One region of the Lysinibacillus telephonicus genome, then DNA from elsewhere that is predicted to be linked to it. Evidence: riboswitches for the same ligand, from Rfam matches in the RefSeq annotation. Region 1 holds a riboswitch; each other region holds the start of a gene.

Region 1 (8,375 bases):
GGTAAGGAACTTCGAATTTCTCCCAACGTGTTGCTCCACCTTGAGTGTCTTGACGAAGGATTTCAAGTTTAATTGTTCTTCCAGTTCCTACTGCTGTTGTCATGATTAATGACCCCCCTTATGTTTTATGAAGAATAGTCACGTTTACGTGGCGGAATTAGAGAAACGTCAACTTCTTGATAAGTAATTTCCGGTTCACCAGTTTGTGGATTGAACTTCGCCATTGTTGTTTTTAAGAAGTTCTCGTCATCACGGTTAGGATATTCTGGTTTGTAGTGAGCTCCACGAGATTCGTTACGTAAAAGTGCTCCTTTAGTAATTACGCGAGCAAGATATAACATGTTTTTCAACTGACGAGTGAAGTGAGCCCCTTGGTTACTCCATTTTTGTGTGTCGTTGATGTTAATGTTTTCCCAACGTTCTAACATTTCACCAAGTTTATTATAAGTAGCTTCTAATCGGTCATTATAACGAACAACTGTTACATTATCAGTCATCATCTCACCAAGCTCTTTATGCAGTAAGTATGCGTTTTCATTACCATCCATTTTAAGAATTGCGTCCCATTTCTCTTGCTCTTCTTGAACGCGAGCATCATAGATTGATTGAGGAAGATCTTCTGCATGTTTCTTTAAGCCTTTTACATATTTAACAGCGTTTGGTCCAGCAACTGAACCACCATAAATAGCTGATAATAATGAGTTTGCTCCTAGACGGTTAGCACCGTGTTGTGAATAATCACATTCACCTGCTGCAAATAAACCAGGAATTTCAGTCATTTGGTCGTAATCTACCCATAAACCACCCATTGAGTAGTGAACTGCTGGGAAGATTTTCATTGGTAATTTACGTGGATCGTCACCTACGAATTTTTCATAGATTTCAATAATACCACCAAGTTTAACGTCTAATTCATGTGGATCTTTATGAGAAAGGTCTAGATATACAACGTTTTCACCATTAACACCCAATTTTTGGTTTACACATACATCGAAGATTTCGCGAGTAGCGATATCACGAGGAACTAAGTTACCGTATGCAGGGTATTTTTCTTCTAGGAAGTACCATGGTTTACCGTCTTTGTATGTCCAAATACGTCCACCTTCACCACGAGCAGATTCTGACATTAAACGGTTTTTGTCGTCACCAGGAATCGCTGTAGGGTGAATTTGAATGAACTCACCGTTTGCATATGAAGCACCTTGTTGGTAAACGATAGATGCTGCAGAACCAGTGTTAATAATTGAGTTTGTAGATTTACCGAAGATAATACCAGGACCACCTGTTGCCATAATTACAGCATCAGCACGGAATGATTGAATTTCTTCAGTTTGCATGTTTTGAGCTACGATACCACGGCAATGACCTTCGTCGTCTAAAACAACGCCAAGGAATTCCCAGTGTTCGTATTTTGTAACTAAACCGTCAACTTCATAGCGGCGAACTTGCTCATCAAGTGCATATAGCAATTGTTGACCAGTTGTCGCACCAGAGAATGCTGTACGGTGATGTAGTGTTCCACCGAAACGACGGAAATCTAATAAACCTTCTGGAGTACGGTTGAACATAACTCCCATACGGTCAAATAAGTGAATAATGCCAGGTGCAGCATCACACATTGCTTTAACTGGTGGTTGGTTTGCTAAGAAGTCCCCACCGTAAACTGTATCATCAAAGTGAATCCAAGGAGAATCCCCTTCACCTTTTGTATTAACAGCACCATTAATTCCACCTTGCGCACATACAGAGTGTGAACGTTTTACGGGAACTAATGAGAATAATTCAACTTCAGTGCCTTCTTCGGCAGCTTTCATCGTAGCCATTAAGCCAGCTAAACCGCCACCTACGACGATGATTTTGCTTTTCGCCATGATTACTCCTCACTCCTCTTTATTTGCTAAAAACATAGCGGATGTTCTATTGTGTTAATTACACGAATGCTAAGATTGCCGCAACACCAACAATACTTAACAATACGAAGAATACCATTGTAACATACGATGCGATTTTTTGTGATTTAGGCGATTGTGTAATCCCCCAGCTTACTAGGAATGACCAAATTCCATTAGATAAGTGGAATGTAGCTGATAAAATACCTACAATATAGAATGCAAGCATCCATGGATTACGAACGATTTCTTCCATCATACTGAATTCAACTTCTGCACCAAGTGCTTTTTGAATACGAGTTTGGAAGATGTGCCACGCAATGAAAATTACAAGGAATACTCCTGTAAAACGTTGTAGTGCGAACATCCAGTTACGGAATGTGCCGAAGCGTTTCACATTGTTAGTAGCCGTAAATGCAATATACACACCATATAATCCGTGGAATAGGATTGGTATGTAAATTACGATCCATTCAACAATTAGTAGTAGAGAATGTGGAACTAAATCCATTACTCCAGTAGCATTGTTGTAAGCCTCTTCTCCACCTGTCGCAGTGAAGTTCAAAGATAAGTGGAACACCAAAAACAGACCTACAGGGATAATACCTAGTAAGGAATGTAAGCGGCGCCAGTAAAACTCTCGATTTTTCGACAAGACTGTTACCCCCCTTAGTACTTTTGAAAAGCGAGCCAATATCGTCACTATTTTGTAAACGATATTACATTGACTGCGGATTTCATCATGGTACAATATTATGACATGTCCATTGTACTCTCAAGAACTATTAGCGTCAAGGTAGCTTCCAGTTTTTTATACATACAAATAAATAAAGAATTTGCTCTCACAAGAGGTTTTTTTCTACTTTACGAAATTTTTATGTTCTTTTTAAGTAAAAATAAGAAAATTCACGAAAGAGGTATTTTTAGATGACATCATTTCAGAACAAAACTGTTCCAGCATTTGGTTATGATTTAATAAGAGATTACTTGCTTCCTACAATATTAGGAAAACACGAGAAAGAAGTTCTATATTGGGCAGGTAAAGACTTGGCAAGAAAATTTCCATGTACTGATACTCAGCTTATTATCTCATTTTTCCAAGATGCAGGATGGGGTTTTTTGACACTAGATAAAGAAGAAAAGGACGGCTGTATTTTTCATCTGACAAATGATATTGATTTACTAAATATCGAGGAACGTTCATTTCGACTCGAGGCTGGCTTTATCGCACAGCAGATACAAGGAATCAAAGGCTGCTTAACTGAATGCCATGATGAAAAACGAGAAAAACAGCACCAAGTTATATTTACTGTTAAATGGGATAAAAAAGAAACGATTGAATAAATTTGTAGTTTCTTCCATTAAATATAAAAAGGCCATCCGAAAATTATTTTTGGACGGCTTTTATTATTAATTAACTAATTCCTCTACTAAATTAAACTCGTCATGCAAAGCATTTGCTGCTTTAACCATTTCATCTTGCGGCACAACAACAGATACTTTTATTTCCGATGTACTTACCATTTTCACTAATATGTTTTCTTTTCGTAGTCGGTCAAACATGCGTGCAGCTACACCAGGGTTTGAAACCATCCCTGAGCCTACAATTGATACTTTTGCTAAACCTACCTCGAAATCTGCAAAACTAAACCCTAAAGCTGCTTTATTTTTCTCCAATACCTTAATTGCTTCTGCAAAATCTCCTTTAGCGATTGAAAAGGAGACAGTCGGTTTAACTCCATCAATTACTGCTTGTACGATTATATCAACATCGATGTTATGCTGAGCCAGTGTAGAAAAAATAGTAGCAAGTGATGAATACTCATAAGAATCATACCCTACTGTTAAGCGAATAATGTCTGCTTCATAAGCAACACCACGTACAACTAAATTTTTCTCCATGTCAACCTCTCCCTTTATCATAGTCCCTTTGGCATTTTCTGTACTAGATCGAACTATTAATGGCATTTTATATCTTTTGGCTAATTCGACAGCTCGCGGATGGATAATTTGTGAACCAAGGTTTGCCAGCTCAAGCATTTCATCATAAGAAATCTGCTTTAACTTTCTAGCTTCTTTTACTATATTGGGATCTGCTGTGTAAATGCCATCCTGATTTGTATAAATTTCTATACGTTGTGCTTGAATTGCTGCTCCGATTGCGACCGCAATTGTTTCTGGACCACCGTCACCTAATGTCAAAATATCATTTTTCTTATCGATTCCTTGGGACCCTGCAATAATGACTATTTCTCCCTTTTTTATGCGCTCGAAAATGAATTTCTGATTTATATTGTCAATGAGTACATTATTATTTGATTCTACAGTTTGAATTCCTGCTTGCCAGCCTGTTAATGAGATTGCTTTAAATCCATTTTTTTGAACTGCAATTGCTAATAAGCTGCTTGCAATCTGCGCATTAATTGAGTCAAGTACATGAAGCTCTCGTTTTGAGGGCTTATCTGAAAGTAAATATGCTTGTTGAAGGAACATATCGTCAATTAATTCCATAGATGGTACGACGGCAATTACATTTCGCCCAAGCTTTTTTTCTTCAACTATTCTTTTAGCAATTTGCTCTATTTTTTCAGGTGTTGATAGTGAAGAACTGTCGATTTTTACAACAATGTTCGTCATAGGCACACACTCCTTTTTAACATCGATGCTGACCTTTTCTACATCAAACAAGGATGAATTTCGTTTAGCTATAAATAAAAAAGCAACTTCTCACAGAAAAAGTGAAAAGCTGCCTCTAAACATACCTCAAGATTGGAACGTTTTGCGAGATAGCCCTCCAGAACCTTGATTTTGATTCTGACAGTCTTACATTTCTTAAATGTAAAACCAGCAAGTAAACCTGAACAATTGATTTACCGCTTCGGCAAGTTTTCCTTTCACTAACTATCTCAGGAATTGTTCATCCTCCAATCAGTTACTATTAAACCTTGCACCTCTATCATAAATATACTAGATGTTATGTGCTTACAATATCATACAATTATTCCTTTGACAATGTATCTTTATGGAAATAATTATAAATGGCGGTTGCTGTAGCACTTGGAATATGAGCTTCTATTAGTTGTTCAATAGTTGATTCTTTTATTTTCTTTATTGATCCAAAATGCTTTAACAATTGTTGTTTTCGTTTTGGGCCTACACCTTCAATTCCATCTAAAACAGATTGAATCGCATGTGTCTGGTGTTGTTGACGTAAAAACGTAATGGCAAATCGGTGCACTTCATCTTGAATACGCTGCAATAAATAAAAGCCATCACTTGTTCTTTTCATTTCGACAGGTACTGGCGGGTCGCCAAATAGCAGTTGGGAAGTATTATGCTTTTCATCTTTTGCCAGTCCCGCAATGGGAATGTAAAGACCTAGCTCATCCTCTACTACTTCGCGTGCCACTTCCATTTGTCCCTTCCCACCATCGATAATAATTAAATCAGGGAGAGGTAAATTTTCTTTTAATACTCTTGTGTATCTGCGGCGAATAACTTCTTGCATTGCACCGTAATCATCATGTTTCGCCGTTTCTCGAAGTTTATATTTGCGATATTCCTTTTTTGCTGGTTTTCCGTCAATAAAAACGACCATAGCCGAAACAGCATCTGCACCGTGCATATGGCTATTATCAAACGCTTCGATGCGAAGAGGTGCAGCGATATTCATCGCATCTCCAAGCTCCTCACAAGCACCGATAGTTCTTTCCTCTTGACGTTCAATTAGCTGAAATTTCTCATGAAGAGCAATTTGTGCATTTTTCATTGCCAATTCAACGAGCTCTTTCTTAGGTCCTCGCTTTGGGATTATCACTTTTACATCAAGCAGTTTTTCTAAAATACCCGTCTCTATATTATTTGGAATAAAAATTTCTTTTGGTTTTATATGTTCCGGAATATCATAAAAACGACCAATAAAGGTTAAAAACTCTTCCTCAGGATCACGATAAATTGGGAAAATAGAAACATCACGTTCAATCAGCTTCCCTTGACGCACAAAAAATACTTGTACACACATCCAACCTTTTTCGACAGTAAATCCAAATACATCACGATTTGATAAGTCTGCTGAAACGATTTTTTGCTTTTGCATAATCGTTTCAATATGTGCAATCTGATCACGAAAATCTTTAGCACGTTCAAATTCAAGATTTTCTGCGGCTTCCATCATTTTCTTTTGCAAGTCTTCTTTTACTTCCTCATAGCCGCCATTAAGAAATTTTGTTATTTCTTCTATCATGTCATCATATACTTTTGGCTCAATTTCCTTTACACAAGGAGCAAGGCATTGGCCAAGGTGATAATATAAGCAGACGCGATCAGGCAATCTTGCACATTTTCTTAATGGGTAAATGCGGTCTAGTAATTTTCTTGTTTCATTTGCCGCAAATGCATTTGGATATGGTCCAAAATATTTTGCTTTATCTTTTTTAACTTTTCGTGTTGTTAAAATACGCGGATATTTTTCATTCGTTATTTTTATATAAGGATATGTTTTATCATCCGTCAGCATTACGTTATATTTCGGATCATGTTTCTTAATTAGGTTTAGCTCTAAAATTAATGCTTCTAAATCACTTGAAGTAACAATATATTCAAAATCTTCAATTTCACTTACTAGCCGCTGGGTTTTCCCATCATGGGAGCCCGTAAAATACGAACGAACTCGATTTTTTAATATTTTTGCTTTGCCGACATAAATAATTGTCCCCTGACGATCTTTCATTAAATAACAGCCAGGTTCCTCGGGCAAAATCGCTAATTTATTTTGAATGTTATCATTCATTATTATCACCTAAATTTAATTTACCTTTTATACTATTATACGGCGATTAGAAGAACAAATGCGAGAAAAAAGAGGTTGTTTATAAAGCAAAAAAACCCAAAAGCAGCTTAAAGCCACCTTTGGGACATCGCAATAGCATTATTTATTGTTGTTAATGAACTCTACTAAAGCTTCTTTTGGTTGGAATCCAACAGTTTTAGCAACTAGCTCGCCGTCTTTAAATAATAATAAAGATGGGATTGACATTACTTGATATTCTGCAGCAGTTGCTTGGTTGTTATCAACATCTAATTTAACGATTTTTACTTGATCGCTCATTTCTGCATCAATTTCTTCTAAAACTGGTGCAATCATTTTACATGGTCCACACCATGTTGCCCAAAAGTCTACAAGTACAACGCCTGAAGCGATTTGTTGTGAAAAGTCTTGATCTGTTGCATGTACAATTGCCATTTTTATAGCCTCCTTAAATCTAACATCTGAATGTAGTATAGCATGATAGCAAATTGAGTGACAGTAAAGTGAACTGAAATTAAAACATAAAATTTACAAAATCTTAGTTAAAATGAAATATTAAAAATAGCTTCACAATTGTCAATTCACAGTTTGAAGAGCATAAAAAAAGCCGATTTGCCTTAAAAATATAGAGCAAATCGACTTTATCGAACTATTTAGTATGGAATTATGAATTTACTTTTAACGCTTTAAATTCTTGAATTAACATTGGAATTACTTCGAATAAGTCACCAACTATTCCATAATCTGCAACCTTAAAAATATTTGCCTCTGGATCTTTATTAATTGCTACAATCACTTTTGAATTCGACATACCTGCTAAATGTTGAATTGCTCCAGAAATACCAGCAGCAATATAAAGATCTGGTGTTACAACCTTGCCTGTTTGACCAATTTGCAATGAATAATCGCAGTATTCAGCGTCGCAAGCCCCACGAGAAGCTCCTACTGCACCACCAAGTAAGTTAGCTAATTCTCTTAATGGTTCAAAGCCTTCTTCTGATTTAACACCTCGACCTCCCGCTACAACAACCTTCGCTTCTGATAGGTCGACACCAGTAGATGCTTTGCGTACCACTTCTTTAATAATTGTACGCAGATTTTGAATATCTACTGTAATTGAAGAAACATCACCTGAACGACTCTCATCTTTTTCAAGAGGTGCAATGTTGTTTGGACGAATTGTCACAAAAACAACACCATCTTTTATTTTTACTTTTTCAAATGCTTTTCCAGAGTAAATAGGACGGATGAATAATGCGCTATCCCCAGAACCTTCAATTTCTGTAACATCTGAAATTAAGCCAGATTGTAATCTTGAAGCAATTTTAGGCGATAAATCTTTACCTAAAGATGTATGTCCAAAAACAATTGCTTGTGGATTTTCTTGATCTAGTACTGCTAATAAAGCCTGGCTAAAGCCGTCTGAAGTATATGATTTTAGATGAGGATGCTCAACCGTCACCACCCGGTCTGCTCCATAAGCTATAAGACTATTTGCTAATTGAGAGATTCCATCTCCAATTAGTGCGCCTACAATTTCACCGCCATCCGCAATTTTTTTTGCAGCAGCAATTGCTTCATATGAAACGTTACGTAATGCTCCATCACGAACTTCACCTAACACTAAAACTTTCTTTGCCATATAAGACCCCTCCGTTACCGTATAGTTTTAGACTACC
Region 2 (8,375 bases), 990 kb from region 1:
TCTGATTATCCACAGCCCACAGCCTTGGAATGAATTCCGTGAAGAGAATCGTTACTTTGATGAAAACAAAGAAGTATGGAAAGCAATGGAGGATTCATATAAAACAGGAAAGGTAAAGGCAATCGGTCTTTCCAACTTCCTACAAGACGATATAGAGAATATTCTTGAAAGCTGTGAAATCAAGCCTATGGTAAATCAAATATTAGTACATGTGAGTAATACTCCGTTTGAACTAATTGAATATTGCCAGAATAAAGACATACTTGTAGAAGCATATTCTCCAATTGCACACGGTGCGGTTCTTGATAATGCAGAGGTTAAATTAATAGCTGATAAGTATGGTGTATCTGTTGCTCAGCTTTGCCTACGTTATGATATCCAACTTGGTCTTGTAGTAATTCCTAAGACAGCAAAACCAGAACATATGAGAAACAATGCAGAGCTCGAATTTATTATTAGCGATTCAGATATGCAGACTCTAAATAATATAGAACGCATTCAGGATTATGGTGAGCATAGTTTCTTCCCGGTATTTGGTGGGAAATTAAAATAATTAGGTCATCAATTGGAAGTTAATTGGAGGAATGAAAATGGCAAAGCATGAAGAACTAAAAAATGGCGTTATTTTCCCAATCGGAGAAAAAAATGAAGCATTTGCACAATATTTTGTAGGGCAAAGTTATCTTAAAACATTAATTGCGGATTCAAAGGTAAATGTTGGTGTTGGAAATGTAACCTTTGAACCGGGCTGCAGAAATAACTGGCATATCCATCGTGATGGATTCCAACTTTTATTAGTAACTGGTGGCGAAGGTTGGTATCAGGAAGAAGGAAAACCTGCACAATTCTTAAAAGCTGGTGATGTTATTGTCACTCATGACGGTGTAAAACACTGGCATGGTGCTACAAAAGACAGCTGGTTTGAACACATTGCCATCACTGCAGGTACGCCTGTATGGTTAGAACCTGTTGATGATGAGACGTATAATAAATTATAAAACAACGCATCGAATCAATTGATTCGATGCGTTTACTTATTAGCAATGGGCGATTCAAAGAAAAGTGAGGAAACTTCCAAATCTCCCCTGCTGCTTGGGCGTTATCTACTTTTCTCACCTTAAAGTGAATTACTGTTTTTTCTTGCATTTAAAATTATATTATTAATTTTTCTTTTCGTAATATTTTAGTTTACATAATAATAATATAGTTAAATTGAAATCCAATATATTTAAATTGAATCTAATAGTTGTTAAAACAAAAAGAGACATCCCTAAAAAAGGATGTCTCGGATTAACGAATGAAGTTTTAATTAGCAATTAATTAAAGTTTAACAACGTTAGCAGCTTGTGGTCCGCGGTTGCCATCTACAACTTCGAATTCCACTTTTTGACCTTCGTCAAGAGTTTTAAAACCTTCGCCTTGGATAGCTGAGAAGTGTACGAATACGTCGTTTTCACCTTCAACTTCGATGAATCCAAAACCTTTTTCTGAGTTAAACCATTTTACTGTACCTTGTTTCATTTAAGAAAACCTCCAAAAAAATAAATGTTAACAATATGTGATTGTTTACCGAAATAAAAATTCACATATTACGAAGAGTACCGACTGTAACACCGATCACTCTTTGTAATATGTGAATCATTTGTACCCGGTCAAGCAATTTTATTGTTACTCTTAGTATACCATCATATTACAATTTGTCAAACACTTTATACAACCTTTTTTATAATTTTCTCTTATTTCTGTAAATTGATCGGTCTTACTATAGTATATTCCCTATTTTTCAATAATTATACCGTGATAAATTTGTAAATCATCATCACACGCTTCACAAAATTCGCATTCAGCATCTGTCCAAAATGCATAATACTTATCTTCTCTACTCGCTTCGTGTTCATATTTAGCACGAAATTTTTCTAAAATGGTATTTAAACCATCATTTAATTGCTCTTCTGTTTCATACTCATTTATAGATACAATGTTAGATTCCCAACCCTCGAATTGCCACCATGGTTCATAATCAGCTTTCATATATATTAATTTAAACATATAGCCACATATCCTTTCTTCAATATGTATTTTAGATAAAGACTATTTAATTGTCTATTTATACATTCTCGTATATTCTAAAATTACAGTATCTGTTAAACATTAAAAAAGCTAAATATCCCTATTATAGTTCCAATATAATACAATAACAATAAAAAAATTGTTTGTATTTGTTAAAGATTTTCTCTATTTTTAATGATTTACTTTAATTAAAAGGAGGATATTTTAATGAAACGAGCACATATTATTTTTTTCGGTGATGTTACGGGTACTGGCTACCGTTTTTTTATTAAACAAAAAGCAATTGAGCTCGGTTTAAAAGGATATTGTAAAATAAATCACCATAAACAAATTGAACTTGAAATTGAAGGAAAAAATAATTCTATCGATGAATTTTTGAAATTTGTTGAAAAAGGAGTAAGTTTACAAGCTAAATCAAATTCATTTACAGTTGAAATTTATGATGATCTAAAAGGATTTATTACGATGGATTCGGATATAGTATAACCTAGTTCTGTTCTACTTTTTGGTTATATTTATTTAAAGAAGCGTGAAAAAATTGTAAGATTTGAACTAGAAATCAACATTATAATGAAACTTTTTACCACAAATATACGTATTAGAAATATACAACTAGGAGGTACGAATATGCTTGGAGCTATGAATTTTATTACTCGACATGCACTTAACTTTTTATTTAGTTTTACAGTATTCGTTGTAACAATTATTAATTTTGAACTTGGCATTATTTTCGTGCCGATTATCACCCTTGCGACTTACTTTATTAGTAATAAGACGATAAAGGCAGTTCAAAAAATGAAAAAATCGAAAGAGCTAGGGCTTACACGCTCCGAATATAAACATATTGAAGCTCAGCTAAAAATTGCAAAAGGCCATGTGAATTCTTTAACTCAGCAATATGTTCGTGTTCGTTCTATTAGCTCTTTTAAATTATTAAATGAAATGACAAAACTTTCGAAACGAATCATTAATATCGTTCAGGCGAATCCACAAAAATTTTATTCTGTGGAAGATTTCTTCTACTCCCATTTACAATCTGCTGTTCAGTTAACAACTACGTATTCAATGTTAACACAGCAGCAACTAAAGGATATCGATGTTCATTTGGCATTAGAAGATACTCGTAAAACGTTAAAAGAGCTGCATGGAACAATGGAAGCAGACTTAAGATTAGCTCTTGAATCTGATTTAGAGTCTCTAAAAATTGAACTTGATTATGTAAAACACGAAAATGAAAAAAAACGTCAGCAAATTGAACTTTGGGGTGGCAAGTAATGACAGAAAATAAGAGCTCAAACAAATCCTTTGAAAACGCTTTAAACAAGGAGAGCTCTTTTTTTGTTAAAACAACATCTCCTACTTTCGCTGCGTTGAAATCCGAGCAACAATCGCATGCATTAATGCTCGCCAGTAAACTTGATATCTCTGATTATGAAAACGTTCTTCAATTTGGAGCAGAAGTCCAGCAAACATTAAAAAATTTTACACATAATATGCTTGTTACTGTTCAAAGAAATGATACTTCCCCAATTCGTGAGATACTTAATAAATTAATGGAGCAATTAGAACAAATTAATCCTGAAGATTTAATTGAAAATAAGAAAGGTTTTTTCAGCAATATTTTTAAACGCCAAAAGTCATCTATTCAAGAACTGATTTCACAATATAACCGTCTCAGCAAACATATTGATAGATTAAGCATTCAATTACAACATGCGCAAAAAGGGCTTTTAGCTGACTTAAATATGCTCAATGAAATGTATCAATTAAATGAAGATTATTTCCATAATATCAACATTTATATCGCTGCTGGTGAATTGAAAAAGCAAGATTTATTAAATAATGTGCTGCCTCAAGTGGAACAATCAGTTGTCGAATCAAAAAATCTAATGGACAAACAACGTCTAGTTGACTTAAAAAATTCAATTGAATGGTTAGATAAACGACTATATGATTTGCAAATATCACGTGAAATTGCTATTCAAGCAGCACCACAGATTAGGCTTATCCAACATACAAATCAAATGTTAGTAGAAAAAATCCAAGCATCCGTAATGTCAACAATTCCATTATGGCAATCACAAATATCGATGCTCATTCAAATTAACAATCAAAGACGTGCAAATATGGCAAGTGGGCGTTTGATGGAAGCCCATGATAGTATGATGAAAAAGAACGCAAAAATGATAGAAGCTACAGCAGCTGATTCGAAAAAATACAAAACCCTAACACATGAAGATATTGATTCATTTAAAGAAACACAATTACAACTAATTGAATCTATTGAGGATACTTTACGTGTACAAGCAAAAAGCAACGAACAACAAGCTTTTATTGAAGCAAACATTACACATTTTAAATAAAGAAATAAAAAAAGACGCAATGACTCAAAATTGAGTATGCGTCTTATATTTTCTATTCAAAATAATCTTTATAATAACCACCGACGTTTCCTGTGTTGTCGATTACAAAAAGAAACTCTTCAGTTTCATTTTTCACTTCATATTCTTTTCCAACAGTTAAGACATTTGAAACTAAATATTTTTCAGCATTTGTGTTTACACACTTAACTTTACGAATTGTTGGAGCATCTTTCCATTTTAAATTCAACATACAATTAACCTCACTTTAAACTTTGTATCATGTCGTTTTATTATATACGATTTCAGCTTTTTTGTGGAAATAAATCTAATATTTCACCAAATGTTATTTACTGTTTTTTTCATTACTATATAATGATACCATATATTTAAAAGGAGTGTTTACATATGCCCATGTCCTTCGGCGGCGTTCCAATGTGGTTTTTTATAATTGCTATCATTTTTGCAATTGTATTCATTGTTATATCAGAATGGAATTCAAGAAGTTAACCATTCTATAGTTCATATCAACTTAAGGTTAATTTATTATAAAAAAGATAAATCCCATTATATTGGAATTTATCTTTTGAAATTATTTTAGAGTACGTTTTAAAAACTCTTTCGTTCTATCATGTTTTGGATTTACAAGCACCTGATCAGGATGCCCTTCTTCAACGATAACCCCTTTATCCATAAAGACAATTCGGTCGGAAACTTCTCGTGCAAATTCCATTTCATGCGTTACAATTAGCATTGTATTCCCTTCATCTGCTAGTTTACGCATTACTTTTAACACTTCCCCTACCATTTCTGGATCTAGTGCTGAAGTAGGTTCGTCAAATAACATTACTTCTGGATCCATTGCAAGAGCTCTAGCTATTGCTACTCGCTGTTTTTGACCACCAGATAGCTGTCTTGGCTTTGCATTAATATACTGGTCCATCCCAACAATTTTTAAGTATTTTAACGCATTTTGTTTTGCTTCTTCCTTAGAGCGTTTTAATACCTTTTGTTGTCCAACCATACAATTTTTTAGCACATTATGATTATCAAACAAATTAAACTGCTGGAACACCATTCCTAAGTGTGTACGATATTTTTTAATATCATGTTTTTCATTTAGAATATTTTCGCCATTGTATATAATTTCTCCACCACTTGGCACCTCTAAGAGATTAATACAACGTAATAATGTTGACTTCCCTGAACCTGAAGAACCGATTAGACAAACGACTTCCCCTTTATTCACTGTAAAGTTTACATCGCGCAGTACTTCATGATTGCCAAATGATTTATTCAAATGTTTGATTTCAATTACTTTTTCCATCATTTTTATCTCCTTACGCGATTAAAGCATTTGTTCTTCTCTTCGTTGTTCTACTTTGTATGCATCCTGACCATCCATCTTCTTTTCGATAATGCGCAAGATTCGAGATGCAACAAATGTCATAATTAAATACATAATACATGTAATCACATATGATTCTGCAAAACGGAAATTCGCTCCAGCGATTGATTTCGTAGTAAAGAATAATTCAGTAACACTAATAACACTTAACACTGCCGAGTCTTTAATGTTCATAATTAATTGGTTCCCTGTAGCGGGAAGAATATTGCGGAATACTTGAGGTAAAACGATATGAATCATTGTTTGCAAGTGACTCATTCCAATCGCCTCAGCTGCCTCGTACTGCCCTTTATCAATAGACACAATTCCCCCACGGACATATTCAGCCATATATGCACCCGTATTTAAACCTACAACAACGATTGCTGCAACAAAGCGATCCATTTCATATCCATAAGAAGCGATACCATAGAATACAACCATTGCTTGTACAATCATTGGTGTACCACGGAAGATTTCAACGTAAACAGTTAATAGGAAGCTAAAGATTTTTAAGATAATTGACTTAAACGACCTTTTACGAAGAGGAATTGTATGCATAACACCAATAAATAATCCGATAAGAGCACCAATAATTGTACTAATAATTGCTATTAGCAACGTCATATATGCGCCACGTAAATAACTTGGCCAATTCTCTTGTAGAATTGAGAGTATTATATCAAAACTCATAAATATCCTCCTAAACTAATACACAACGAATGTTGTTAAGAAAAGCGTAAGCGCCCCGCTTAGCCCCGAAAGGCGCTGGAGCTAGACATCTTCAAAAGTTTTTATACTTTCTTATTAAGTAAAAAAGTTATCACTGGCCTAAAAATAGACCAGTGATAAGTTCACTGCGTTATTGAGCAGCAGGTTGGTTAGCAATTGCTTGATCCATAATTTCTTGACGTTCTTCTTCAGAAATTCCAGCTAACACTTCGTTAATTTTTGCTAAGCTTTCATCACCTTTGCGTAAACCAATAGCAACTGAAACATCTGCTGGATCTACTTCAAAACCTTCTTCAAGTTCTACAAAAGTAAAGTTTTCATTTGCAGCAGTAGATGAAACAGCCTCTGGTCGTTCAGCAACATAACCATCAATTACACCTGATTCTAAAGCAACACGCATATGAGAAAAACTTTCCATAGCAGTTTCTTTTTGAACATTAGGAATTTGATCGATTACAGCATAATTTGTTGTGTTTAACTGAGAAGTGATTTTAGCTCCTGCAAAATCATCTAAACTTTTAGCTTCTGCATATTTGCTATCTGCTTTTGTAACAATAACGAAATTACTAGTATAATAGTTTTCAGTGAAATCAATTACTTCAGCACGTTCTGGAGTCGGACTCATACCAGCTATAATCGCATCGATAACATTTGATTCTAATGCAGGTAATAAACCGTCCCATTCAGTTTTTACAATTACTAATTCTTTACCTAAAGCATCTGCTACACGTTTAGCGATTTCAACATCATAACCGCCGGCATATTCTTCTGAACCTTGAATTTTAACAGCGCCGTTCGAATCATCTTGTTGAGTCCAGTTGAACGGTGGGTAAGCTGCTTCTAAACCAACTTTCAAAACCTCCTTTTCTTCTGTTGAATCAGAAGATGATGCAGTATTTCCTTCTTCTTCTGAAGTACCACACGCTGCAAGAACCATAATCGCAAATAGTGCAGTTATTAAAAGTTTTAGCTTTTTTGACATATCCATCTCTCCTTACTTATCATCTACTAAGGTATACAAAAAGCGACCTAAGATGAACTCAGGTCGCCTATATACAATAGCCCAAATCCTCTTTCGTTCCCGTTTGAGATAGCACACCTCAGTTGGTTTGGGAGAACCAGCTGAGACAGTCCTGCAGTTATTCACTGCAGACCCAGCATGAAGTAGTGAGCCTACTTTCATACTTCGGCGATATTTCCTTCTTTCTTAGATCATTGTTCGCTCTATACTCCCTAAGAAACTAATAAATAACGCACCTCTACCTCACTCGTAAACGTGAGGCATTCATATTAAATTTCTATTAAAATAGTACTATAGGAATAAGATGATGTCAACACGCATTTTTTAGACAATAGCATTTTACTAAAAGTCCCAATTTAAAGTAAATCTAAGTAATTATACTGCTAACCTATTTAGATTTTAATAAATACAATACAGAAAAATAAGTAGTTTTCTAAGTTTTTTTCAATTGACCGTTACAACAAAGCAGCTTTCTTTTTAATAATATAGGTCTTCTGAATAAACCTTTTCCCAAAATCATTAATACATATACTCATTCAAAAAAATAAGGCTTCATTTTATTGTTATAATCTAGATTCTTTTTAGATTGAATGCAACCTATTTGATAAGTTACAAGAATGTCTTAGTTAGGACAAACATATAATCTAATAGATAATTATGTCTTTGGCATAATTGCGTTAGACAAGAGTTTAACTATCAATTATTTTGAAAGGAGATTTGTTAATGCGTAATCGCGAAAGAGTAATACCAGAGCTATTGGAAGTACTGGACAATTTTCCGGAACTAAGTTTGGAACAAGAAATAA
Region 3 (8,375 bases), 1.5 Mb from region 1:
CCGTGATATATCTGTACTTGAAGATTTAGATGATTTGTTAAAAAAAATATTGGAAAATGCCTTATCTGTTATTCCAGCGGCAGATATGGGAGTTCTATGGATGTACGAACCAAACCTAGATGTACTTTTTCCTAAAGCTTGGACGGGCGGTCCTAATGAAGAAATAGCGAAAATGAGGATGAAGGTCGGGGAGGGAATTATCGGGAAAACATTTAAAGATAATAAATCATTTATTCTTACTAAGATAGATGAAATTATCTCAGAATCATCTAATATTTCATCAGATAATCTTTTCCACCTGTATAATTCTGTCCAATTTGACGATTTGAAATCTATTATTTCAGTTCCAATTATTGTTGAGGGTAATACTTTATGTGTATTAATTGTATACCAAAAGGGTCCCTATCTCCTTTTAACGAAAGATGATCAACAACTGCTAGAAAGTTTTTCTGATCAAGTCTCTATTGTATTGAGAAATTCAAAGCTCTACCAAAACTTAAAAAAACAAAATGATCTTTTAATTCAACGAGATATGATACACAATTCGTTAATAAAACTATCCCTTCAAAGTAAAGGTTTACAGAAAATCGTAAATGAAATAAAAAAGATGATAAACCATCCAGTAATGATAGTAGACTTAACAGATCATCAACAATATTCAAGTCCGCCCTCCTGGAAATGGGAACTTCCTTCAGAGATGATAAAGTTAAATGCAAATTTACAAACCCAATCTTTTACGGTGTCTTTTAATAATCAATCACTTTATATTCACCCTATAATTGCTATTGATGTCCCAATTGGAATACTGGTAGTTGAAATGGAGGAGGATGAACTTTTTGCTTTAAACAAGATGATTATCGAACAGGCAAGTTCAGTAATTGCATTAGAGATTATAAGAAATCAAACATTAGTGGATTCATATTATCAAAAAACAAATGATTTATTTAATGATTTTATTCAGTGCCAAGATTATAACCTAATACGAAAGAAGGCCAATGAACTTAGAATTGATCATTATCCCTTTTATATGGCGGTCTTAATTCATATAAATCCCTATGCAGATTTCCACTTTCTTAATATGCAAATGCATAAAATAATTACCCAGATAAAAAAAGATTTAGGGAACTATATTTCAATCGTTTTTGGTTATGGAAATAAAGTAACGTTGGTATGTCAATTTACTCATTTTGAAGATCAAGATTATGTAAAAAAGAAACTGATGTTTATTCATTCCGACTGGATGAATGTTCATGAGGAATCACTAAAAATAGGGATTGGTACCTGCTATCCGAGCATGAATAATATTGCCAAAAGTTACTCTGAAGCTGATAAAGCCCTTTCTTTTCTTATCTCAAGGCAGCTTAAAAGCATCGTAAATTATCAAGATATAGGCATTAATCATCTTTTTATTCACCAACCTATTGAAGAATTGAACTCTTTTGTTAATGAGATTTTTCAACCCCTTCAATCTAATAAAGATGGAACATTGGATTTAGAAAAAACCCTGCTTGCATATATGGAAAACGATCGTCAGGCTACGCAAACAGCCAAGATTTTACATATCCACGTGAATACTTTATATCAACGTTTAAAGAAAATTGAAGAGAAACTTCAAATTTCATTTTCCAATCCTGAAGATATTTTAAAACTTCAGCTTGCATATTATTTAAGAACTTCGATAGTTTCACTTACCTAAAAATAGTGCTTAAAACTTCCTCTTTTTCATTAAAAGAGGTAAGGTAGAAAATTTCGAAACAATTAGTGAGCCCAAAAAGTTGCTATAATACATCTTTGCCGAGATGAATACTACTGTTCTAAAAGAAATAGCAAAGGAAGCTAAAATAACAAGAGGGTACTAAAAGGAAAAATCTACCTTTCAATAATACTGAAGGTAGATTTTCCTTTTTTATAATATTTGATTTAAAAACCTTTGTGTACGCTCATGTTTTGGATGGGCAAAAATATCATTTGGATGTCCTTCTTCAATAATATTACCGTCTGCAAGCATGATAACTCGGTCTGCAACTTCTTTTGCAAAACCCATTTCATGTGTCACAATCACCATGGTCATTCCTTCACTTGCGAGATCTTTCATTACCTGAAGAACTTCACCAACCAATTCAGGATCTAATGCAGAAGTCGGCTCATCAAAAAGCATTACTTTTGGTTCCATCGCTAACGCTCTTGCAATGGCAACCCGTTGCTTTTGTCCTCCTGATAACTGTTCTGGATAATAGTTTGCCTTATCCTCTAAGCCTACCTTTTTAAGTAGTTCCATTGCTTTTGCACTTGCTTCACTTTTAGACTTTTTTCTAACATAAATCGGCGCTTCAATTATATTTTCAATCACAGTTTTATGAGGGAAAAGATTAAAGTGCTGGAACACCATTCCTACTTTTTCTCTTACTTTATTTAAATCTGTTTTTACTATGTCTATCTTCTCAGAATCAATAGTAATTTCACCGCTTTGTGCAACTTCTAAAAAGTTTAAGCATCGAAGTAACGTACTTTTACCTGAACCACTTGCACCAATTAAAACAACTACTTCTTTCTCGTTAATATTTAAGTTAATATTCTTTAAAACTTCAAGCTTTCCAAAGGATTTTGAAAGATTACGAATTTCAATCATGCAATACTAACCTCCTTAGGCTTGCTGACATCCATTTTCTGCTCAATTCGTTTAGCAACCCAAGTGAAAATAAGAACGATGATTAAATAGTAAATACCAACAACAAAATAAGTTTCAAATGGCATATAGTTTTCTCCTTGGACTCCAAGGGCTGTGTTATATAAATCTGTTACCGCAATATAAGCAACAAGGGAAGAATCTTTTAAACCAATAATGAACTGATTGGCCAAGGGGGGAATGGATCTTTTGAAAGCTTGTGGGAAAATAATTCTTCTCATTGCAAGTGATTGCGACATTCCTAACGATCTCGCTGCCTCCATCTGTCCCCTATCAATCGATTGTACAGATCCTCTAAAAATTTCAGCAATATATGCACCAGTATGAATTCCCAATGCCAATGCACCTGCAGTGAAGCTATTTAAGTTAATAATATTGGCTAATCCATAATATAAAAACATAATTTGAACAATTAGAGGCGTTCCCCTGATAATTCCAATATAAATATCAGCAATCCAATTTAGGAATTTTTTCGAAGAAATCTTAAAACTAGCAAATATAAGTCCAATAATCACAGCGATTAGCAAGGAAATAGCTGTGATTGCGATTGTAGTCCAACTAGCTTTTAAAAAAGCCATTCCATGTTCACTAAAAATACCCGCGATATTTTCTAAAAAAACCATGAGACCAGCCTCCTTCCTTTATAAACAAGCGCCTAGTACAAGGCGCTTGCCTGAAATCATAATTTTACTTTTCCATAATGTTTGTATTAAACCATTTCATACTAATTTCTTCGTATGTGCCATCATCAATCATTGATTGAAGCGCTTCGTTAATTTTGTTTGCAAGTTCTGTATTTCCTTCAGCAATACCTATACTCACGCGGTCCTCATTTAATAAATCACCAATTGGTTTAATATCTAAGCCTTTTTCGTTTTGTGCACTTACACCAACGATTTTATCTGTGATAACAGCATCCAAGCGACCTAGTGACAAGTCTTGAAGTGCATTAACGTCTACTGGATATCCCTTAACCATGTCAGGTGAAGTTAATGTTTCAGCTATATCCTTCCAAGTACTTGCTTGAATAACACCAATTGTTTTACTTTGTAAATCTTCCTTCGATTGAATATCCGTATTGTCATTTGCAACAAAGATTTGTGCACCTGACAGATAATAAGGTTCTGTAAAGTCAATTTGCTCATCACGTTCAGCAGTTGCAGTCATACTACCGATAATCGCATCGTATTTTTTTGCCTTTAGCCCTTGAATAATCGTTTCCCAAGGATTTGTAACAGGATTTGCTTCAAGTCCCATACGTTTCGCAATTTCAGTTCCAATTTCCACATCGAACCCTGTCAATTTACCATCTTTTTTAAAATTCAATGGAGGGTATTGTCCTGTCATTGCAAAGGTTAATGACCCTTCTTTGACTAACCCAAATTCAGAATCACCTGATTTTGTTTCTTTTTCTACTTGTTCACTTTGCTGTGTGCCGCATGCGGATAACATTAACAACATTGCCGCAACTAAAAAAATAGAAAGCTTTTTCATATGTACTCCTCCTTTGAAATAAAAAAACACTGTCGATTTAAATTGACAGTGTTTTTAAGAACACCCTCATCTCTTGCATTTTTACGATAGTTCTCCACAATTCAAAGGAATTGTGACAGTTCTGCCCCTATTCGAGTGCAGCCCCAGCTTTAATGAAAATAGTGATTTCAAAAAGCTTCGGCGATTTATCCTTTTTTCCTATTTTCATAGATCTCACTAAATCTCAAATAGGATACTCTTATAAACCGCGACCTCTACCCCACCTAATGCAAAAAAGATGAGGATTTAATATAAAATTTAATATAACTTTATCCATTATAGTAGAATATTTTAAATAATACAATATTAATTTAGTTTAATTGTACTAGTGTGTACTTGACGAGTTTTTAAACTTACGTTACATTTTGATAAAATATCATACAAAAAGGAGGCCGTCGTATGTTGAATTGTCGTGACGATATACTTACATATACAAAACAACTTGTTAGCATAGAAAGTATCGTAAACACAGCTGGCGAAAGTACAATTGCCCACTCTTTATTTCAAATCATTTCATCGTTACCATATTTTTTAAATAATCCTGGCTCAGTCGCTATTGAGAAAACCAATAACGATGACCAAGAACGATATAATGTTATGGCATTTGTTAAAGGAAAAAAAGGAAACAGTAACCGTACAATTATTTTAATGGGACATATCGATACGGTTGGGATTGATGACTTCAATCAATTGAAAGAACATGCTTGTTCTCCAGATGATTTAATGGAGGCATTAAAAAAGGAAAACCTACCGACTTCAGCTAAAGAACATTTAGAATCTGGAGATTGGTTATTTGGCCGTGGCGTTCTTGATATGAAAAGCGGTGTTGCGAGCAATCTCTATCTCTTAAAGTACTATTCTGAACATCCTGAGGAACTGGACGGCAACATCTTATTGTTAGCTGAATGTGACGAGGAAGACGGCTCACACGGAGTTCTTTCCGCTTTAAAAACGTTAAAAAAGTGGAAGAAAGAACATGGCTTTGAATATGTTGCAGCCATTAATTCTGATTTCGTTTCACCACGCTTTGAAGGTGATGAAAATCGCTATATCTATAAAGGAACGGTTGGTAAGCTGCTGCCATCATTCTTTATAACAGGTGCAGAAACACATGTTGGTTCAGCTTTTGAAGGTTTAGATCCTAACTTTATTGCTGCAGAACTAACAAAACAAATAAACTATAATCCAGAGCTTTGCAACGAAGCATATGGAGAAACTACGGTCCCGCCCGTGTCGTTAAAACAAACGGACTTAAAACCATCTTATACTGTTCAAACAGCATTATCTGCTTATGTTTATTATAATTTCTTTATTCATTCTTGGTCTCCCAAAGACGTACTAATCAAGCTTAAGGAACAAGCCATGATTGCTTTTACCAATGCACTTACTACTTTTGAAGAAAGATATCGCAAATATAGTGAAATTAGTGGCGAACCCTTTGTCGATGTTCCTTGGAAGCCTAGAGTTTTTACATATGAAGAAATGGAGAACTTATTAATTGAGGAAAATGGCAATTCATTCATTGTACACATGAATGAATTTAAGCAAAATCTCCTAACAAATACGGAATTAGATACTCGCATGTTTGCTGCACGAGTTGTTGAGGAAGCCTGGAAATGGATGAAGGATAAAAATCCGGCCATTATCTTATTTTACTCTTCCCTATACTCTCCAAGGATCGAAATGACAGGGAAAACAACTGATGAGCTTAACTTAATCAACGCTCTTGATAAAGCAGTAGCAACAATACAGCCGGAATATCCACACCCAATTGTTACTCGAAACTTCTTCCCGTATATCTCTGATATGAGTTTTATGGCTTTAAGTGATGATGAAGATGGAATCAACGCCGTTTCGAAAAATAACCCAGGTTGGGGAACAAAACATTATGTTGAGTTTCAAGATATCCGAGATATAAATGTACCTGTTATTAACATTGGTCCATATGGTTTGGATGCTCACAAGAAACTTGAACGAATGGAAATGACTTATTCCCTAGAAGTAGTTCCAAATATAACAAACCTCGTTATCCAAAATTTATTAACTAACGAAGAAAAAAGCCTATAGTTTATAACTAAAATAGTGCCATTCACTTCTCGATAAATGCCGAATTTTTCGGTAAGAAACGAGCAGTGAGCGGCATTTTTTTAATAGAAATGATATGCGAAGTAATCAGAGACCCTTATGTTCATCAGCCTCAAGGATTGAATCATAATAGGATTAGTTTTATGCATTTTTAGACATTTCTCTATAAAGGCATTTATTTTTTTCCTCTGCAAACCTATGTCAATTGAATATACTACGAACCGCCCAATGATTATTCCCCTCAAACCCTTTTATGAATATTAAATTCAACTAAATTAAATACTTTATATAAATCATTCTAAATCTAGAGCGAAACACTTTTTGTTGTTTTAAAAGAGTTAAATGGCACAGAATAATCTTTATCAATTGCAATCTTAAGTAAAAGTGGTTACTATTCTAACGGTAACTTTAGCGATCACATATAAATTAATTCATCAGGAGGTTACTTGTGCAATACGTTATTTCTATTTTAGGTATATTTGTTGTATTATTTTTGGCTTGGTTGGCAAGTTCCAATCGAAAAGAGATAAAATTCAAACCAATTATCACAATGATTGTTATTCAAATTCTTTTATCATTGTTACTGTTAAATACAGAATTTGGATTAATCATCATCAGAGAAATAGCTGCTGTTTTTAGTACGCTGCTCGAATATGCAAGCGAAGGGATTTCCTTTGTGTTTGGCGGCATCGCGAATGAGGGAGAGGCCCCATTCTTTTTAAATGTATTACTGCCAATTGTATTTATTTCTGCATTAATTGGTATTCTTCAGCATCTGAAAATCCTGCCATTCCTTATGAAGGGGATTGGGTTTTTATTAAGTAAAGTGAACGGAATGGGTAAACTTGAATCATATAATGCAGTTGCCTCACTAATGGTGGGACAATCGGAGGTTTTCATCACATTAAAAAAACAACTTGGTATGCTTTCGAACCAGCGTTTGTATACTTTATGTGCTTCAGCGATGTCGACTGTATCAATGTCCATAGTTGGTGCTTATATGACGATGCTGGAACCAAAATATATTGTCACAGCTTTAGTTTTAAATTTATTCGGCGGTTTTATCATAGCTACAATTATTAATCCGTACGAGATTGACCCACGTGAGGATATATTAGAAATACAGGAGGATAGAAGGCAATCCTTTTTTGAAATGCTCGGTGAGTATATCCTTGATGGTTTTAAGGTAGCAATTATCGTTGGGGCAATGTTAATTGGGTTTATTGCATTAATGGCGGGATTCAACCATGTGTTTGAGCTATTGTTTAGTATTTCTTTCCAGACGATACTAGGTTATCTATTTTCCCCAATTGCCTTCATTATGGGAATACCTTTCTCAGAGGCGGTTAGTGCCGGCTCAATTATGGCGACTAAACTGTTGACCAATGAATTCGTTGCGATGTTGGATTTATCTGGAGGCAATTATCACTTTAGTGAACGAACTATGGGAATTCTTTCTGTATTCCTAGTTTCCTTCGCTAACTTTTCTTCTATTGGTATTATTGTCGGAGCTGTCAAAAGTCTGAATGAAAAACAGGGGAATGCCGTTGCACGTTTTGGGCTGAAACTGTTATATGGCGCCACACTTGTAAGCATACTTTCAGCTATCATCGTTAGTTTAGTTTTATAAACACAAGCTGTGTAGCCATTTTATTTCAAAACCACTAAAAAACGTTATTAATGAACGTTCTTTAGTGGTTTTTTATAAACCTTATTTACTTATGGTGGTTCACCGTAATAAACCGCACTTACTTATGGTACGGTTCACCCTTAATAATCCTAAAACTCCGATAAATTTGCTCAACAAGGACTAATTTCATCAGTTGATGCGGCAGAGTCATTTTGCCGAAGCTTAGTTTTTCGTCCGCGCGTTTTAGTACATCATCATGTAGGCCGAGTGAGCCACCAATCACAAAAGTAATTTTACTCGTTCCATAGGTCATCAAAGATTCCAACTCAGCAGCCAATTCTTCTGAGGATTTCATTTTACCGTCAATGGCTAGTGCAATCACGTGCATGCCTTCTGATATCTTCGCCAAAATTCGTTCGCCCTCTTTGCGCTTTACGATTT
Region 4 (8,375 bases), 840 kb from region 1:
CATCGATTTCATATGTTACTCCATCAATAACATCATAGTTATATGAACGGAAATCAGAATTGATTAATTGTTGCTCAGCAGTGCTATTTCCATCAATTTGATTGAATTGACCTGCTGACATTTCAAGCCATTCTTTTACATCTGCACCAGTAACTTTTAAAATAGCAAGCGTATTATCATATAAATATAAATCAGCTACGTTTTTAATTGCCAATTGGCCTTTTGGTACAAATGTATAGTACTCAGGGTCGCTGCGCGTACCGGCTTTAAATGGTGCACCTGCTGAAAGAACTGGAAGACTTTCAAATTCAGTACCTTTAATTTTGCCTTGTACATAAGCCTTTTGTGCATCTGTAACGATTTGGATGGAAGGATCATCTTGTACTTGTGAGAAGTAACTATGAATATCAGCTGTTGTTTCACCTACTGCTTCACGAACATACTCAATTGTTCCTTCATGAGCTTCTTTTACTGCTGCGGCAATAGTTGCATCTACATCAGAAGCATCTTCTGCAATTTCACGTACTTCACCTGTACCAGCTACTACTTCCCAATCTTCACCTTGCTGTTCAAGTGTTAAGTCAATAACACCTAAATGGCTGCCGTATTTTCCTGGCATCACAACTGGCACACCATTCATTGTACCTTTTTCAGCATCAACACCTGTTAAAGATGCATCAACCTCACCCGGGAATACACCATGTGCGTGGCCAGTAATAATTGCATCTACACCTTCAACCTTTGTAAGTAGATATGTTACATCTTCTTCGCCTGCTTCGTGTGTTGCATCACCAAAGCCAGAATGTGAAAGCACTACAATAACGTCTGCTCCTGCTTGCTGGATTTCTGGAACAACTTTTTCAACTGCTTCAACTGAATCATCTACAGTTACTTTTCCAAATAAATTAGACTTGTCCCAGTTTAAAATTTGCGGAGGTACAATTCCTGTAACACCGACTTTAATTGTTGTTGTTTTGCCTGTTGAATCAACAACTTCTTTATCAATTAGTACATAAGGTGTGTATTTATAATCTTTTGTATTTGCATCACGAATATTCGCATTTACATATGGGAAGTCCGCATCATCAACTACTTCATCTAAGTAATCTAAACCATAGTTGAATTCATGGTTTCCTAGTGTTGCAGCATCATAACCTAGCAGCTCCATGGCTGTAATAGATGGATGTTCTTCACCATCTTCTAATACATCAATTGCTTGTTTATAGGAACCAAGTGGTGTTCCTTGAATTGCATCTCCATTATCGAATAATAATGAATTGCTATTTTCTTTTTGTGCTTGTTTTATTAATGTTGCTGTTTTTACTAATCCTAAACTGTTAGATTCAGTATCTTTATAATAGTCATAGTTCATAATATTTGTATGAATATCTGACGTTCCTAAAATACGAAGTGATACTGTTGTATTTGACTCAGCTGGTTTATAGTCTTCAAGGAAACGCTCTAAAATTTTATCTAAATGTTTATAAGATAAAACATTAGTTGGTTTAATCGTTTTATCTTCATAACCTGTTAAAATGCCTAATCCAACTGCTTTAGCCATCTCATCACGGTTTTCTTCTTTAATCTCTTGATTATCTTTAAATTGGTTTAAAACATCCTCTGAAAAAGTTTCATTGCTTTGAACGGCATTTGCTACAATAACAACTGCTTCTTCACGAGTAATTTTTTCATTTGGGGCAAATTGTGTTTCTGTTTTTCCAGAAACTAATTTTAATTCGATTGCTTTTTCAATATAAGGTTTTAATGAATCTGGAACATCCTCAAATTTAATAGTTGCACCTGTACCTAATTTTACTCCCATTGCATCAATTACTGCTTTTACATACTCACCACGAGTTACCTCGTTGGCTGCAGCATTTGTTTGATCTACATTAGCAAAACCGGTTACTGCAAGCGATAATGCAAGTGCAGAAGCTGAAACCTTTTTCCACATATATTCTCATTCCTCCATTATAAAGAATTTTCAAACAACTTCTATTTTATCAAAAAATAGAATATAAATATAGTAACTTGATGAAAATTATGTAAAATTAACATGAATTTAATATTTTTGGAGATTTTATTAGCTGAAAATGAGGATATATTCGAGGAAATTTAAAGGCTGAAACAAAAAATTTTCCTTCTTGTTTCAGCCTCTAGTCACTTTTATATTATTGTCCTGATCTTCCTTTTAATTGAGATTCAGCCATTTGTACAAGACGTTTTGTAATTTCACCACCGACCGAACCATTTGCACGTGAAGCATCTTCTGGTCCAAGGTTTACACCAAATTCTCGTGCAATTTCATACTTCATTTGGTCAACTGCAGCTTGAGCACCTGGAAATACTAGTTTATTTGAACTTCTGTTATTAGAAGCCATTTCTCTCACCTCCTTGTGACATTAGAATGTTCAAGGAAGATTTTTTAATACGTTATATATAGATGATAATAGTTCCTGGCAAGTATCAATATCCCTTTTTCTCCTTGAGCAGCTTTTTGATACACTAAATTCATAAGATTAGATTTTTTTCTATTATAGATATTTAAAGGAAAGGGTTTGTTTATGGTAATAAAAACCGTATCGATTATTGGATTAGGTGCATTAGGTACCTTATATGGCCACCATCTATCAAAAATTATGCCAAAGGAAAATTTAAGAATTATCGCTGATTCAAATCGAATTGCACGCTATAAAAAAACTGGAATTTTTTGCAATGGTGAACGCTGTAATTTTAATTTTATTACGCCTGAGGAAAATTGCGAACCAGCTGATTTACTTCTTTTCACTGTGAAATTTGATGGTTTACAAGAAGCAATTGAATCAGTTAAATATCATGTTGGACATAATACAATTATATTATCCGCATTAAATGGCATTAGCAGCGAGGAAATAATTGGTCAAACATATGGAATGGAAAAAATATTATATTGTGTAGCACAAGGAATGGACGCCGTAAAAATAGAAAATAAACTAACATATGCTAACAAAGGATTACTATGCTTCGGAGAAAAAGAAGCTGGCATTGTTTCAGAAAAAGTTAAAAGTGTGGCTGATTTTTTCACTCGAGTTGAGCTTCCACATGAAATAGATACAAATATGCTTCATAGGTTATGGGGCAAGTTTATGTTAAATGTCGGCGTAAATCAAACAGTTGCCGTCTATAAAAGTAATTATGGTGAAGTTCAAAGAGATGGCGAAGCAAGAAATACAATGATTGCAGCGATGCGGGAAGTCATTGCTTTATCTGAGAAAGAAGGCGTTTCTTTAACCGAAAAGGATTTACACTATTGGTTAAATGTACTTGGAACTTTGAGTCCAGACGGAAAACCTTCAATGGCACAAGATGTTGATGCCAAACGACAAAGCGAAGTCGAACTCTTTTCTGGGACTGTATTAAGATTAGGAAAAAAACACGGTATTTCAACACCTGTTAACAAGATGTTATACGATCAATTTCAGCTGATTGAAAGTTCGTATGCTAACTTTTAGCTAATGACTAGCTCGAAAACCGTTAGTTTATCTTCAATCAGAATTAATTTTATTAATTCTTAGGAAAAGTCTTGAATTTCCAATCAAAAACATGTATTATTCTGGTTAATTAAATATTCACTTATTTCAAGATCTTTTGAAGTAAGGATAGAGGAGCAAAGACCATCAGTACACAATTTGAGGATAATGAGGTCCTACGACAATTGTGGAAAGGGGAATTTGCCGAAGCTTTTAAGAATCTCATTCTTCTTAAGGCTGGTTCTGTTGTTGAATAAATGCAGGACTGTCATATAGGAAACTATATGGAGGGCTATCTTACGCAAAGAAATGAATTTTATTTCTTAGCAGCAACGAGCCCTCGTTGTTGCTTTTTTGCGTTTACTTAACTTAACGCCCTTCTCCCTCTATTTTTTAATAAAAATTTATTAAGGATGTGGAGAAGAAATGAATTTCGGTAAAATTTTAACTGCTATGGTAACCCCTTTTGATCAAAATGGTGAAATTGATTTTCCAGCTACAAAAAACTTAATTAACTATTTAATTGCAAATGGTACTGATGGATTAGTTATTTCAGGTACAACTGGAGAGTCTCCAACACTGACTGAAGAAGAAAAAGTCGAGCTATTTAAATTTGCAGTTGACGTTGTAGATGGAAGAGTTCCAGTCATCGCTGGCACCGGTTCTTATAATACTAAAGCTTCAATCGAATTAACAAAGCATGCAGAAAATGCAGGTGTGGATGGCGTTATGCTTGTTGCACCATACTATAACAAACCATCACAAGAAGGTTTATACCAACACTTCAAAGCAATCGCTGAAGAAACTTCATTACCAATTATTTTATATAATGTTCCTGGTCGCAGTGCTGTCAGCTTATCTGTTGATACAGTTGTCCGCCTTTCCGAAATTAAAAATATCGTTGCAATAAAAGAAGCAAGCGGTAATTTAGATGCAATGGCTGAAATGATTGAAAAAACGCCAGACGATTTCTCCCTATATAGTGGCGACGACGGTTTAACAATCCCTGTACTATCAATAGGTGGAGCAGGAGTTATTTCAGTTGCTTCCCACATTATCGGCAATGAAATGCAGGAAATGATTAAGAAATTCCAAATCGGAAATGTTCAAGAAGCAGCTCGGGACCATCGCAGATTATTGCCTGTAATGAAAATTTTATTTGCTACACCTAACCCAACATCTGTAAAAGCTGCACTTAATCTAAATGGAATTCCAGTTGGCGGTGTACGTTTGCCGATGATTCCTTTAGAAGAGGAAGAATTAAATACATTGCGAAATGTTTTAAATACATTTGAGAAAGTGAATTTATAATAAAATTTAAAGAGCGCCTTAAATTAATGCGCTCTTTTTTTAATTTTTATACACTTGCTGACTGAGCTAGTTTCATTAAGTAATATTGTTCTTCTCTTAACATGTGATCAGCCATTGAGGCAGAAAATATACCTAGCACTTCAGCACTTAATTCTAATTCTTCTAGTTCTTTCAAAAACGTTTTAAACAGCTCTATTTCAATTTCTACATCATTATTAAATTTATTTAGTGCTGGGAATTTCTTCACATTCGAGCGAAGATAACCAGTTAATTCTACTGCCTTTAAATAAAATTGTTCAAAGTGTTTGGTAAAGTTTTGACTTTTTTCCTTTAGTCTTTTTTCTACATCATCCATTCGTACGTCAATTGCTCCCGCATGGCCTGCTGCATCTGCCAGCCAAAGTAAATGATGATGTAATTCATGAAAAATTGGAGGAACTTTTCCTGCTTTAAGATAATTTAGAACTCGTTGATACTCCTCTAATTCATTTACCATATGATTGATAAAGGTTGGTGTAAGATGGATATTCATTTGACTTAATAAATGACGTTTTATGATAGATAGCTTAAATTCTTTCAATTGACTAACTAGGGCTTCAACATTTTCCGCAAAAGCAATTGCATTAGATGTGTTTATCTCATCAACTTGCGAAAGAAGATTATCAAAATGTTGAATAAAATAATTAGCCTTCGCAATATCCTCCTTTTCAGAGGGATATAGTGAATCATGAATAAAACGAGAATGGTCTCCTAGCACCTGAAGCCAAAACCTGTGTTCAAAAACAGCACTTTTTAAATAATTGTCCAAGCCTGTATCATCTCCTTTGGTTTTCTCTTTTACCACTTTATTCGACATATTTAAAAAATATTAGTGAACCTTGAAAATACTATCTTAATAAAGTTTATCGAAACTATTTGCTAAATTATGTTATAGTTAAATAAATTGAAAATTCTATAAACAGGGGTGTTTGAATAATGAATACATATAAAATAGCTGTCATTGAGGGAGACGGCATTGGAAAAGAAGTTGTACCTGCAGCAATTGAAGTGCTAGATACTGTTGCAAAGCTTGATGGAAGCTTTCAATTTGAATGGACATATTTTCCTTGGGGATGTGATTACTATTTAGAGCATGGAGAAATGATGCCAGAAGATGGAATAGAAACATTAAAGCAATACGATCAAATTTTTTTAGGTGCAGTTGGAATGCCAAATATAGTACCCGATCATATTTCTCTTTGGGGCTTACTTATAAAGATTCGTCGAGGCTTAAAACAGTCTATTAATGTTAGACCAGCAAAGCTTTTAGCAGGATTAGAGTCACCGCTTAAAAACCCTCAAAATTTTGATATAACAGTTGTCCGAGAAAATTCTGAAGGTGAATATTCAGATAGTGGCGGCCGAATCCATAATGGGGCAGATGAGATTGCCATTCAAAATGCAATTTTTACCCGTAAAGGAACTGAGCGCGCAATGCGTTACGCCTTCGAACTAGCAAAAAATTCAAATAAGCATGTAACAAGCGCAACAAAATCAAACGGTCTCACTTATTCAATGCCATTTTGGGATGAAGTATTTGAAGAAGTGAAAAAGGATTATCCTGATATTGATACAGCAGTAAATCATATCGATGCCTTGGCTGCCTTTTTTGTTATGAAGCCACAAGCTTTTGATATTATCGTTGCTTCAAATTTATTTGGCGATATTTTAACAGACTTAGGAGGCGCAATTATGGGAAGTATCGGAATTGCCCCTGCTGCAAACTTAAATATTGAGCGTGAATATCCATCGATGTTTGAACCTGTACACGGCTCAGCTCCTGATATTGCTGGACTTGGAATTGCCAATCCAATTGGGCAAATTTGGACTGGAAAAATGATGCTTGATTTCCTAGGTCATTACGAAGCTGGAACACGAGTATTAAATGCGATTGAAAAGACATTAGCATCCGGTGTTAAAACAGGTGATTTAGGCGGCACTGCTACTCTTGCAGAAGTGAAAAATTCAATCATTGGTAACCTTTAATAAAAGTAAAATCCTAACTCTTGAATCTTTGAGTTAGGATTTATTATTTTATAATCCATTTATGATAATTTACTATCTCAGAAAAAACGCTCTAGAAATAGAAGAATACTGTTAAATCATGTTTTACAATTTTTCCATAAACTCTCTATTTTTACACTCTGCCTATATGTTATGATATCAATATAGTTAACCTTATTATAGAATTAGTTAACCTACTATTTTTTAGATTGGGTGGAAGTGTTTATGTATAAGCTACGTGGTCATCATCTATTTTGTCTTCTAGGTTACCGAGGAATGGGGTATTCGGAGGAATATGTTAAAAATATGACGCATATTCATCAAACTTTGAAAAGTAATCCAAATACTTTAGTTCAGCTTGTAAAAGGTCCTGACCAGTTGTGTGAAAAGTATCCCAACTCTGGTGAATACCATTGCCAGGATCAAAATATTTACGAAAGAGATGCTGTTATCTTAGAGAAAATGGACCTTAAAATCGGTCAAATTCTAAAATGGGAAGAAATTGAATCACGCGTACGTAAACATGTTATCCCCACTGATATACATTCTATTTGCGAAACATGCTCATGGCGTTCCTATGGGGTTTGTGAACAAGGTATTGAAAGGATTCATGGTGGAAAAGGCTTGTGGAAAGTTGAATAAAAACAAAAAAACTCGTTAAATCATAAACGATTTAAACGAGCTTTTCTACAATTTATAATTTTTCCAGCAATGCCACACACTCAACATGTGTAAACTGTTTTAATATTGATAAAATTAAAGGGGAGCGAATTAAACCCCCATTAGTAATGGATTTTTAAAATTGATGAGTATTTCGGCAATAAATCCAATCGTTTTCATCAGTTTTAATACGTTTTTTATATCCTTTCTCTTGATGAAATAATTTACTGTTTTGTTCACTTTAGAACGTCCTTGAACTAAATCTCCCCTTTATTATATTCAGAAGATATTCGACTATCACTTGAAGTTGTAATAACTAAACTACTTCCTGAGTACTCCACTCTTACTGTGTCTAAGTCTTGTTGTATAAGGATAGCTCTATGATAAGGTGCATATAGTAAATCTTCTAAGCCTATTTTAACTGTTTTTGCTGCAGGAGATATAACTTCTCCATTTACACCAGTTTGAGTATAACCAAGTGCATCTAACCTTTCGGCAGGTGTACTACCTGTGTAACCTGTACTTCCTTTTACTTCATCATGACCGAAAGCAGTACCATTAGCTTTTCGTAATTCGCATGGTTCTGTGCTGCTTCTGGTAAGAATGGGTCTAGTGTTACTTGTGATAACCCCATTTGTTTCCGAATTGAGTTGATGTAGCTTAAAGCTTCTTGTTGGTCTTGGGTGTAGGTGAACCCTGCTGCTTCTGCTTGTGGGGTTTCAAACCCCTATTTTCCTAGAAAATTATTGTTAGTACGTCATTATCCTATGAATAAAATATAAACAACCTATCATAAATAGTATGTATTAGTATAATAGAAAAATAAAATTGAAATGCCTTTATTTGAAGGAA

The links. A riboswitch is a leader RNA that binds a small molecule or an ion and turns the genes downstream of it on or off. The one in region 1 is predicted to bind lysine.
Region 2: linked by a shared signal. The riboswitch ahead of MKY04_RS09770 (transporter substrate-binding domain-containing protein) and the one ahead of MKY04_RS14715 (aspartate kinase) in region 1 are both predicted to bind lysine.
Region 3: linked by a shared signal. The riboswitch ahead of MKY04_RS22000 (ABC transporter substrate-binding protein) and the one ahead of MKY04_RS14715 (aspartate kinase) in region 1 are both predicted to bind lysine.
Region 4: linked by a shared signal. The riboswitch ahead of dapA (4-hydroxy-tetrahydrodipicolinate synthase) and the one ahead of MKY04_RS14715 (aspartate kinase) in region 1 are both predicted to bind lysine.

What each region holds. Positions count from the first base shown of each region.
Region 1 covers NZ_CP155468.1:3,041,402-3,049,776, forward strand. Annotated here, with positions in the region: gene sdhB (succinate dehydrogenase iron-sulfur subunit) at 1-103, opposite strand, end outside; gene sdhA (succinate dehydrogenase flavoprotein subunit) at 126-1,871, opposite strand; gene MKY04_RS14705 (succinate dehydrogenase cytochrome b558 subunit) at 1,930-2,544, opposite strand; gene MKY04_RS14710 (YslB family protein) at 2,817-3,233, shown strand; gene MKY04_RS14715 (aspartate kinase) at 3,300-4,526, opposite strand; lysine riboswitch at 4,669-4,853, opposite strand; gene uvrC (excinuclease ABC subunit UvrC) at 4,888-6,678, opposite strand; gene trxA (thioredoxin) at 6,817-7,170, opposite strand; gene MKY04_RS14730 (electron transfer flavoprotein subunit alpha/FixB family protein) at 7,361-8,338, opposite strand; gene MKY04_RS14735 (electron transfer flavoprotein subunit beta/FixA family protein) at 8,366-8,375, opposite strand, start outside.
Region 2 covers NZ_CP155468.1:2,056,300-2,064,674, reverse strand. Annotated here, with positions in the region: gene MKY04_RS09820 (aldo/keto reductase) at 1-553, shown strand, start outside; gene MKY04_RS09815 (cupin domain-containing protein) at 591-998, shown strand; gene MKY04_RS09810 (cold-shock protein) at 1,321-1,521, opposite strand; gene MKY04_RS09805 (DUF1033 family protein) at 1,777-2,049, opposite strand; gene MKY04_RS09800 (acylphosphatase) at 2,278-2,556, shown strand; gene MKY04_RS09795 (5-bromo-4-chloroindolyl phosphate hydrolysis family protein) at 2,698-3,345, shown strand; gene MKY04_RS09790 (toxic anion resistance protein) at 3,345-4,433, shown strand; gene MKY04_RS09785 (DUF6501 family protein) at 4,486-4,683, opposite strand; gene MKY04_RS09780 (amino acid ABC transporter ATP-binding protein) at 5,023-5,757, opposite strand; gene MKY04_RS09775 (amino acid ABC transporter permease) at 5,779-6,510, opposite strand; gene MKY04_RS09770 (transporter substrate-binding domain-containing protein) at 6,680-7,531, opposite strand; lysine riboswitch at 7,633-7,819, opposite strand; gene MKY04_RS09765 (alpha/beta hydrolase) at 8,294-8,375, shown strand, end outside.
Region 3 covers NZ_CP155468.1:4,548,483-4,556,857, forward strand. Annotated here, with positions in the region: gene MKY04_RS21985 (helix-turn-helix domain-containing protein) at 1-1,696, shown strand, start outside; gene MKY04_RS21990 (amino acid ABC transporter ATP-binding protein) at 1,907-2,629, opposite strand; gene MKY04_RS21995 (amino acid ABC transporter permease) at 2,626-3,309, opposite strand; gene MKY04_RS22000 (ABC transporter substrate-binding protein) at 3,374-4,180, opposite strand; lysine riboswitch at 4,260-4,445, opposite strand; gene MKY04_RS22005 (M20/M25/M40 family metallo-hydrolase) at 4,619-6,286, shown strand; gene MKY04_RS22010 (NupC/NupG family nucleoside CNT transporter) at 6,753-7,934, shown strand; gene rlmH (23S rRNA (pseudouridine(1915)-N(3))-methyltransferase RlmH) at 8,053-8,375, opposite strand, start outside.
Region 4 covers NZ_CP155468.1:3,878,408-3,886,782, forward strand. Annotated here, with positions in the region: gene MKY04_RS18865 (bifunctional 2',3'-cyclic-nucleotide 2'-phosphodiesterase/3'-nucleotidase) at 1-1,954, opposite strand, end outside; gene MKY04_RS18870 (alpha/beta-type small acid-soluble spore protein) at 2,172-2,381, opposite strand; gene MKY04_RS18875 (ketopantoate reductase family protein) at 2,565-3,491, shown strand; lysine riboswitch at 3,632-3,812, shown strand; gene dapA (4-hydroxy-tetrahydrodipicolinate synthase) at 3,936-4,820, shown strand; gene MKY04_RS18885 (DUF2935 domain-containing protein) at 4,867-5,628, opposite strand; gene MKY04_RS18890 (tartrate dehydrogenase) at 5,796-6,845, shown strand; gene MKY04_RS18895 (DUF1284 domain-containing protein) at 7,089-7,505, shown strand.